DNA from 2 places in the Kineosporia succinea genome. Region 2 is predicted to be linked to the other one. Evidence: riboswitches for the same ligand, from Rfam matches in the RefSeq annotation. Region 2 holds a riboswitch; the other holds the start of a gene.

Region 1 (3,756 bases), 2.6 Mb from region 2:
ACGGCCCGGTCGAGGTGCACGGGCACACTGCGGTCCTTCTCGATCACGGTCCAGCCTTCCCCCGCACCCGCGGGTGGGGTCAGGCGGATCGAGTTCTCCAGGCCCGCCGCCGCGGCCTCCGCGATCACGGCGTCGACCTCTTCCAGAGCATGGCCCACACCCGTGTGCGCCGTGTGCTCGGAATGCTGCGTGACCGTGGGCAGCTGGGGCGTGCGGCTGTCGAGCGCCGTCAGGGCATCACCGAAATGCCCTCCCGCCCAGCGCGACCAGGTCAGACCGGTCACCGACAGGAAGAGCAGCCCCACCGCCAGCCACACCCCGAGCGACGCGTGCCACGACCGGGTGCGACGAACTCCCCTGCGCGCCGCCAGGTCCGGGGTCAGGGCCCGGCGCAGGAATCCCGGCCGCGGGCGCAACCGCTGCCACCAGAGCACCAGCCCGCCGAGCACCATCACCCAGAGCCAGCTCGCGGCGGTCTCGCTGTACCAGCGCCCCCAGTCACCGAGCAGGAGGTTGCGGTGCAGGTCGTCGAGCCACGACCGCACCGGCGTGTACCCGGCCCAGGTCGTGAGCTCACCTGTCACCCCGGCCGTGTACGGATCCACGTAAACCGTGTGCTGCCGGTCGTTCTCGAGTCCGCCGACGGCGAACGTCACCTGCGTGGTGTCACGCGGCGCGTCACCGGGCACGATCTGCACGACCGTTCCCTCCGGATGTGCCGCCCGCGCGGCGGCCACCTGCTCGGCCACCGGCAGCGCCACCCGGCCGCCCGGGTCGACCCGCAGCTCTTCGCCGTGGACGACACCCTCGAGCTGCGGGCTGAACACGTAGCCCAGCCCGGTCAGTGCCGCGACCACCAGGAACGGGGCCACGAAAACCCCGGCGTAGAAGTGCAACCGGAGCAGGAGAGGACGCCAGGGCCGGGTCGCCGCGACGCTCACCTCGTCGGCCCGGAGGATCAGCGACGCGTCGTGCGTGCGGTCGGCGGGCAGGGTCATGAGAACTCCTCGAGCACGGTCGAGAGCGGCAACGCTTCTACGTCACGTAGAAACGAACCCTAGCCACCTTCTACTCCCGGTAGAAAATTACCGCCCGGTCAGGGCGGGTCCCGGGCTCAGGCGTCCCTCGGCCATCTGCCCCATCAACCGCCGAACCCGCGACAACGTCGCCGGATCGGGTTCCCAGCCGAGATGATCCAGCCCGCCCGGCACTCCCGACCCCAGACGCATGATCGCCCGCAGCGTCACCGCATGACTGACCTCGGCGGCCGCCTGGTCGTCGGCCCAGGCCTCGGTCACCGCCCCCACCGCCTCCGCCGCCGCCCGGCACGAGGGGACGAACGGGAAGATCCTCTGCCAGGCCAGGAATCCGGTCACCAGCAGGTCATGACGGTTGCGGGCGTGACAACGCTCGTGGGCCAGGATCGCCCGCATCTCGGCGCTGTCGGCCAGCTCCAGGGCACCTCGGGTGACCACGACCATCGGCCGGGCCCCGTTCGGCAGGCAGTAGGCCAGCGGCCGGTCGTCGTTCAGCACGTGCACCCGCAGCAGCGGGTCGTAGTCGGCCACCAGCGCCAGCGCCTCCTGGTGCCGCCGCTGCGAACGGCGCAGCCCCCGCACGGTCTGGGTCAAACGCACCAGCATCCACAGCAGGAAGAGCCCGGCCGGCCACAGCGACCCCACCGCCAGCGCCAGCGCGAGCAGCAGCAGGTAAGCCGTGACGAGCGCGTAGACCACCCAGACGACGGCGGCCTCGCGCGGGCGGCGCTGGGCCCAGCGGGCCCGGGAGAGCGGCCGCGGCACCAGCGTGAGCAGCACCCCGACCAGCGCCGGCAGCAGCAGGCTCACGAGCGCCTGCGCCGTTCCTCGGCCCCCAGCGCCCGGCGCAGCGCGTCGGCGTCGGCCTTCGACACCGCCCGCACGAACATCGACAGCGCCAGGGGGTGATCGGCGCTGTCCTGCAGCACCGCCACCATCGCCTCGGCCGTCAGCTCCTCCCGGCTGCGCACGGCCCGGTGCCGGAACACCCGCCCGTCCCGCTCACGGCGCACCAGGTCCTTGGCCCGCAGCCGGTCGAGCACGGTGTGCACCGTCGTCAGGGCCAGCTGCCGGTCGGCCAGCAGCTCGACCACCTCGGGCGCGGTCAGCCCGTCCGGACAGTCCCAGAGTGCCTCGAGAACAGCCCGTTCCAGATGATCCCGCCGTACCACCGCACGCCTCCTCCAACCCTCAGCACACTTCTACGTGTCGTAGAGAAAGTGAGTGTAGGGCCGGGGACTGTTCTCCTGCGGATCGGGACGTGGTTAGATCCTGGCACGGCGTGTCCCCCATATCGCCGCCACAACCACATACCGTCCGCGACGGCAGTGAAGGAAGCCGGTGAGAATCCGGCGCGGTCCCGCCACTGTCACCGGGGAGCAGACCCTATGCCGTGCCACGGCCGCACTCGCGGACCGGAAGGCCGGGGCGAGTGCTGATCCGGGAAGCCAGGAGACTTCGGCCGTCGCAGCGATCCAGGGCGAGGACCCGAGGAGATCCGATGACACACGCTGCAACGAGCGAGGTGCCCCGTGCACATCGCTGAGGGCTATCTGCCCCCGCTCCACGCCGCCGCCTGGACGGTCGCGGCCGCCCCCTTCGTGGTGCACGGCGCCCGCTGCGTGGTGCGCGAGGTGCGCGAACGCCCCGAGTCCCGGCTGTTGCTGGGCGCGGCCGGGGCTTTCACCTTCGTGCTCTCCGCCATCAAACTGCCCTCCGTGACCGGCAGTTCGAGCCATCCCACCGGAACCGGCCTGGGTGCGGTGCTGTTCCGGCCCCCGGTGATGGCGGTGCTCGGCGCCATCGTGCTGCTGTTCCAGGCCCTGCTGCTGGCCCACGGCGGCATCACGACCCTCGGTGCGAACGTGTTCTCCATGGCCGTGGTCGGCCCCTGGGTCGGCTACGGTGCCTACCGCGCCTGCCTCAGGCTCGGGCTAGCCTTCCCGGTGGGCGTTTTCGCGGCACTGTCGCTGTCCGACCTGTCGACCTACGTGGTCACGTCGGTACAGCTCGGTCTCGCCCACCCCGACCCCACGGGCGGCGTCCTCGGCTCCGTCGGCGAGTTCCTCGGCATCTTCGCCCTGACCCAGATCCCCCTGGCCGTCGCCGAGGGCCTTCTCGGCGTGCTGGTCTTCCGCGTCCTGGCCCGCATCGCACCGGACGAGCTGAGTTCCCTGGGACTGAAGCAGGCCCTCCCGGGCGAGGCGACCACCACCGCTGTTCAGGAGCGTGGCTGACATGACCCGCACCCCCCGCCGCCTCGCGATCGATCTGGCCCTGCTCCTTCTCGTGGTCGCCATTTTCGCGATTCCCCTGGCCCTGCGCCTGAACACCGACGGTCAGGCCGAGGGCGAGTCCTACGCGGGCAGCGACTCCTCCGCCGCCACCAAGGTCGAGGAGATCAACCCCGACTACGACGTCTGGTTCACCCCGTTCTTCGAACCCTCGTCGGGTGAGATCGAGTCCGGCCTGTTCGCCCTCCAGGCCGCCGCCGGCGCCGGTGCGCTCGGCTTCGTGCTGGGCCGCCTGTCCGGAAAGCGGCAGCGCCCGCGGGAATCGTGAGCGCACCCGCCCTCGATGTCGCCGCCTGGGCAAGTCCCTGGCGGCGGCACTCGCCCGGGGACAAGGTGCTGCTCAGCCTCGGCCTCGTGATCAGCGCGCTGGTCCTGCCCCCGTGGCCGGCCTCGCTCCTCGTCACGCTCGTGGCCCTCGGCCTGAT
Region 2 (3,756 bases):
GGCAGGAATCAGCTCACCGCAGGCTCTCCGCCGCGGCGACCAGGTTGGCCAGCGACGCCTTCACCTCCGCCTCGTCGCGCGTCTTCAGCCCGCAGTCCGGGTTCACCCACAGGCGCCCGGCCGGAACGTGCTCCAGCGCCCGGCGCAGCATCCCGGTGAGCTCGGCGCGGTCCGGCACCCGGGGGGAGTGGATGTCGTAGACACCCGGCCCGACCCCCGAGGGATACCCGGCCCCGGACAGGTCGGCCGCGATCGACAGGTGCGAGCGGGCACCCTCCAGGCTGATCACGTCGGTGTCGAGATCGATGACGGCGGAGAGGATCTCGCCGAACTCGGCGTAGCACATGTGGGTGTGCACCTGGGTGTCGTCGCGTACCCCGCCGGTCGCCAGCCGGAACGCGGCCGTGGCCCAGCGCAGGTACTCCGGCCGCTCGGCCGCCCGTAGCGGCAGCCCCTCGCGCAGCGCGGGCTCGTCGACCTGAATCACCGCGGTACCGGCGTTCTCGAGATCGGTCACCTCGTCGCGCAGGGCCAGCGCGACCTGCCGGGCGGTCTGCTCCAGCGGCTGGTCGTCCCGCACGAACGACCAGCACAGCATCGTCACCGGGCCGGTGAGCATGCCCTTGACCGGCTTCGGCGTGAGCGACTGGGCGTACGACGTCCACTCCACCGTCATCGGGGCGGGCCGCGAGACGTCACCGACGACGACCGGCGGACGCACGTAGCGGGTTCCGTACGACTGCACCCAGCCGTGCTGCGTGGTCACGAAACCGGTGAGCTGCTCGGCGAAATACTGCACCATGTCGTTGCGTTCGGGCTCGCCGTGCACGAGCACGTCCAGGCCGAGGGTCTCCTGCAGGCGGATGACGTGATCCACCTCGGCCCGCATCCGCGCGGTGTACCAGGCCCGGTCGAGGTCACCGCGGCGGAACCGGGCCCGCGCCGAGCGCAGCGCCGGCGTCTGCGGGAACGAGCCGATCGTGGTCGTCGGCAGGTTCGGCAGCCCGAGGCGCTCGGCCTGCCGCGGCGCCCGGTCGGCGTAGGGCGTGGCCCGGTGTTCGTCGTCCCCCGTCGTGGCCCTGACCCTTTCGCGCACGGCCGGGTCGTGGGTGATGGGTGAGGCCGCCCGGTGGGCGAGAACCTCGTCGTTGTCCCGCAGTTCGGCCTCGATGGTGGCCGTCCCGGCGGTGATGCCCCGGGCCAGGGTGGCCACCTCGTCGATCTTCTGGCGGGCGAAGGCGAACCAGCGGCGGACGTCGTGGTCGAGCCCGGTCTCCAGGCTCACGTCGAGCGGCACGTGCAGGAGCGAGCAGGACGGCGCGACCACGATCTCGTCGGCCAGGGCGTGCAGCGTGGCCAGCCGGGCCAGCTGGGCGCGCAGGTCGGCGGCCCAGACGTTGCGGCCGTCGATCACCCCGGCGACCAGCCGCTTGCCGGGAAGCCCACCCACGGCGGCGAGTTCGTGCAGGTTCGCCTCGGCCCAGTCCCCGGACAGGTCGAGGGCGATGCCCTCGACGGGCGCCTCGCGCAGGATCGGCAGGGCCTCGCGCACCAGCCCGAAGTAGGTGGCCACCAGGATCTTGGGGCGGTTCGTGGCCTCCCCGAGACGCTGCAACGCGGTGCGGGCGGCCGCCAGCACCGCCGGCGGCTGGTCCTGCACCAGAACCGGTTCGTCGAGCTGCACCCAGTTCACCCCGGCGGCGGCCAGCTCGGCCAGGGCCTGCTCGTACACGGGCAGCAGACGGTCGACGAGCGAGACCGGGTCGAAGCCCCCGGCCACCCCGGGCGCGGCCTTGGCCAGGCGCAGGAACGTGAGCGGCCCGACGAGCACCGGCCGCGCGTCCAGCCCGAGCGTGCGGGCCTGGCGGTACTCCTGCAGCGGTTTGGCCGCATCGAGGGTGAACTCGGTGTCCGGGCCGAGTTCGGGCACCAGGTAGTGGTAGTTGGTGTCGAACCACTTGGTCATCTCGAGCGGCGCCACGTCGGCGGTGCCCCGGGCCATGGCGAAGTAGGTGTCCAGGTCGTCCAGGCCCAGATCGCGGTGCCGGGCGGGCACGGCGCCGACCATGACGAGGGTGTCGAGCACCTGGTCGTAGAGCGAGAAGTCGTTGCTGGGAACCTCGGTGAGCCCGGCCGACTTCAGGGTCTCGAACACCGCGCGGCGCTCGTCGACGACGGTGCGACGAAGGTTCTCGGCGCTCAGCTCGCCGCGCCAGTAGGCCTCGATCGCCTTCTTCGTCGCGCGGTTGCGACCGATCCGGGGATGGCCGAGAAGGGTTGCGGGCAGGGGACTGCCACGGAAACTGCTGCTGGTCACGTGCTCTCTCCTCGCGAGCTCGGTCTTCACCGGTGACCGGGCAGGAGGGGGCGCACGCACGGCGGATCGCCGTCTCGCCGACCGTCCCACGGGGTCACCGGAAACCCGAGGGCACGGTGGGCCCACGGCATCACTGGCAGGTCTTCGGACTCGTGGGCCCGCGCTCTGACGAACGCACCTACTGGCCGTCGCTTCCCAGGTGCCCACGGGCGCCCAGTGCTGATGACGGCGGTCGTTCCCACTCACCGCTGCGGGGCAGTCCCGGATTCACACCGGGTTCCCTCTTACGGCGCCCTGCCTGGATGGCAGGGAGAACCAGCGACGTGGCCAGCCTAACCGACGCCTAGTCGGAGTCCGAGTCCTTCTTGGTCGTCGCCGCCGCGTACGCCTGGCTGGGGGTCATCGGCACACCGTTGTACTTCACCGTCCTGTAGGTGCTCACCGGCACGCACCCGGAGTTCTTGGCCGTGGAGGCGTGCGAGTCGGCCAGCGCCTCCTTGCGGGTCTTGGCGGTGGTCCGGGGGTAGGTGTCGCCCTCGGACCAGTCCTTGCCGATCGCCAGCGTGACGTCGTCGACGTCGGTGCTCTGCCGCAGCAGCGAGGAGGGGATCTTCAGGTCGGCGGCCAGCTGCCGCGCCTGGTCGACCTGGCCCTGGGCGTAGAGCACGGCGGTGCGGGTCTCCAGGTCACCGGCGGACGCGTCGGTCACCGCCCGGTCGTAGCCCGCCTCGGTCAGGACCTGGGTGATCGAGCCGGCCCGGCCGTCCACGCCGCCGTGGTTCTGGACCTTCACCGTGAAGTCGGTGGCCACGCCGGCGGACGCGGTGGTCGCGGCCGCGGACGGGGTGGCCGTCGCGGTGGCCGGGTCCTTCGACAGTGACTCGTCGGCGGCGATCGTGGAGAACAGCTTCTGCGCGGCCTCGGCCGGCACCACGCGGTTGGAGTTGTTCGGGTCGGCCGCGGTCTGCATCGTGGTGAAGGTGATGCGGTCGGTGTCGACCTTGTTGAACTCGGTGGCGAGGTCGACGAGCTTGGGGATGCTGTTCAGGCCCTCGTCCACGGTCAGGGCCTTGGTCGCGGCGTCGGCCACGCCGTAGAGCTTGGTCGGGTTCAGCAGGGTGCCCTTGTCCTTGAGCGACTGGATGGCCGCCGAGAGGAACGCGTGCTGGCCGTACGTGCGTCCCAGATCGCTGCCGTCGCCGAAACCGTGCCGCGTGCGCACGAACTGCAGGGCGCCCTCACCCTTGAGCGTGTGCTTGCCCTCGGAGAGCTTCAGGTGCGAGTACGTGTCGTAGATGTCGGCGCTGACGCACACCTGCACACCGCCGGTGGCGTCGGACATCGCGATGACCCCGGCGAAGTCGACCATGACGAAGTGGTCGATCGTGACGCCGGTGAGCTGGTGCACGGCCGCCACCGAGCAGCCCGGGCCGTAGCTG

The links. Region 2 has a riboswitch for cobalamin ahead of metE (5-methyltetrahydropteroyltriglutamate--homocysteine S-methyltransferase). Riboswitches for the same ligand answer to the same signal wherever they lie in the genome.
Region 1: another riboswitch for cobalamin. It lies ahead of J2S57_RS22905 (energy-coupling factor ABC transporter permease); the one in region 2 lies ahead of metE (5-methyltetrahydropteroyltriglutamate--homocysteine S-methyltransferase).

Annotation. Positions count from the first base shown of each region.
Region 1 covers NZ_JAUSQZ010000001.1:5,268,208-5,271,963, reverse strand. The annotation lists gene J2S57_RS22920 (PepSY-associated TM helix domain-containing protein) at 1-998, opposite strand, end outside; gene J2S57_RS22915 (M56 family metallopeptidase) at 1,086-1,847, opposite strand; gene J2S57_RS22910 (BlaI/MecI/CopY family transcriptional regulator) at 1,844-2,209, opposite strand; cobalamin riboswitch at 2,369-2,496, shown strand; gene J2S57_RS22905 (energy-coupling factor ABC transporter permease) at 2,570-3,274, shown strand; gene J2S57_RS22900 (energy-coupling factor ABC transporter substrate-binding protein) at 3,276-3,599, shown strand; gene cbiQ (cobalt ECF transporter T component CbiQ) at 3,596-3,756, shown strand, end outside.
Region 2 covers NZ_JAUSQZ010000001.1:7,818,953-7,822,708, reverse strand. The annotation lists gene metE (5-methyltetrahydropteroyltriglutamate--homocysteine S-methyltransferase) at 14-2,317, opposite strand; cobalamin riboswitch at 2,436-2,652, opposite strand; gene J2S57_RS34130 (LCP family protein) at 2,661-3,756, opposite strand, start outside.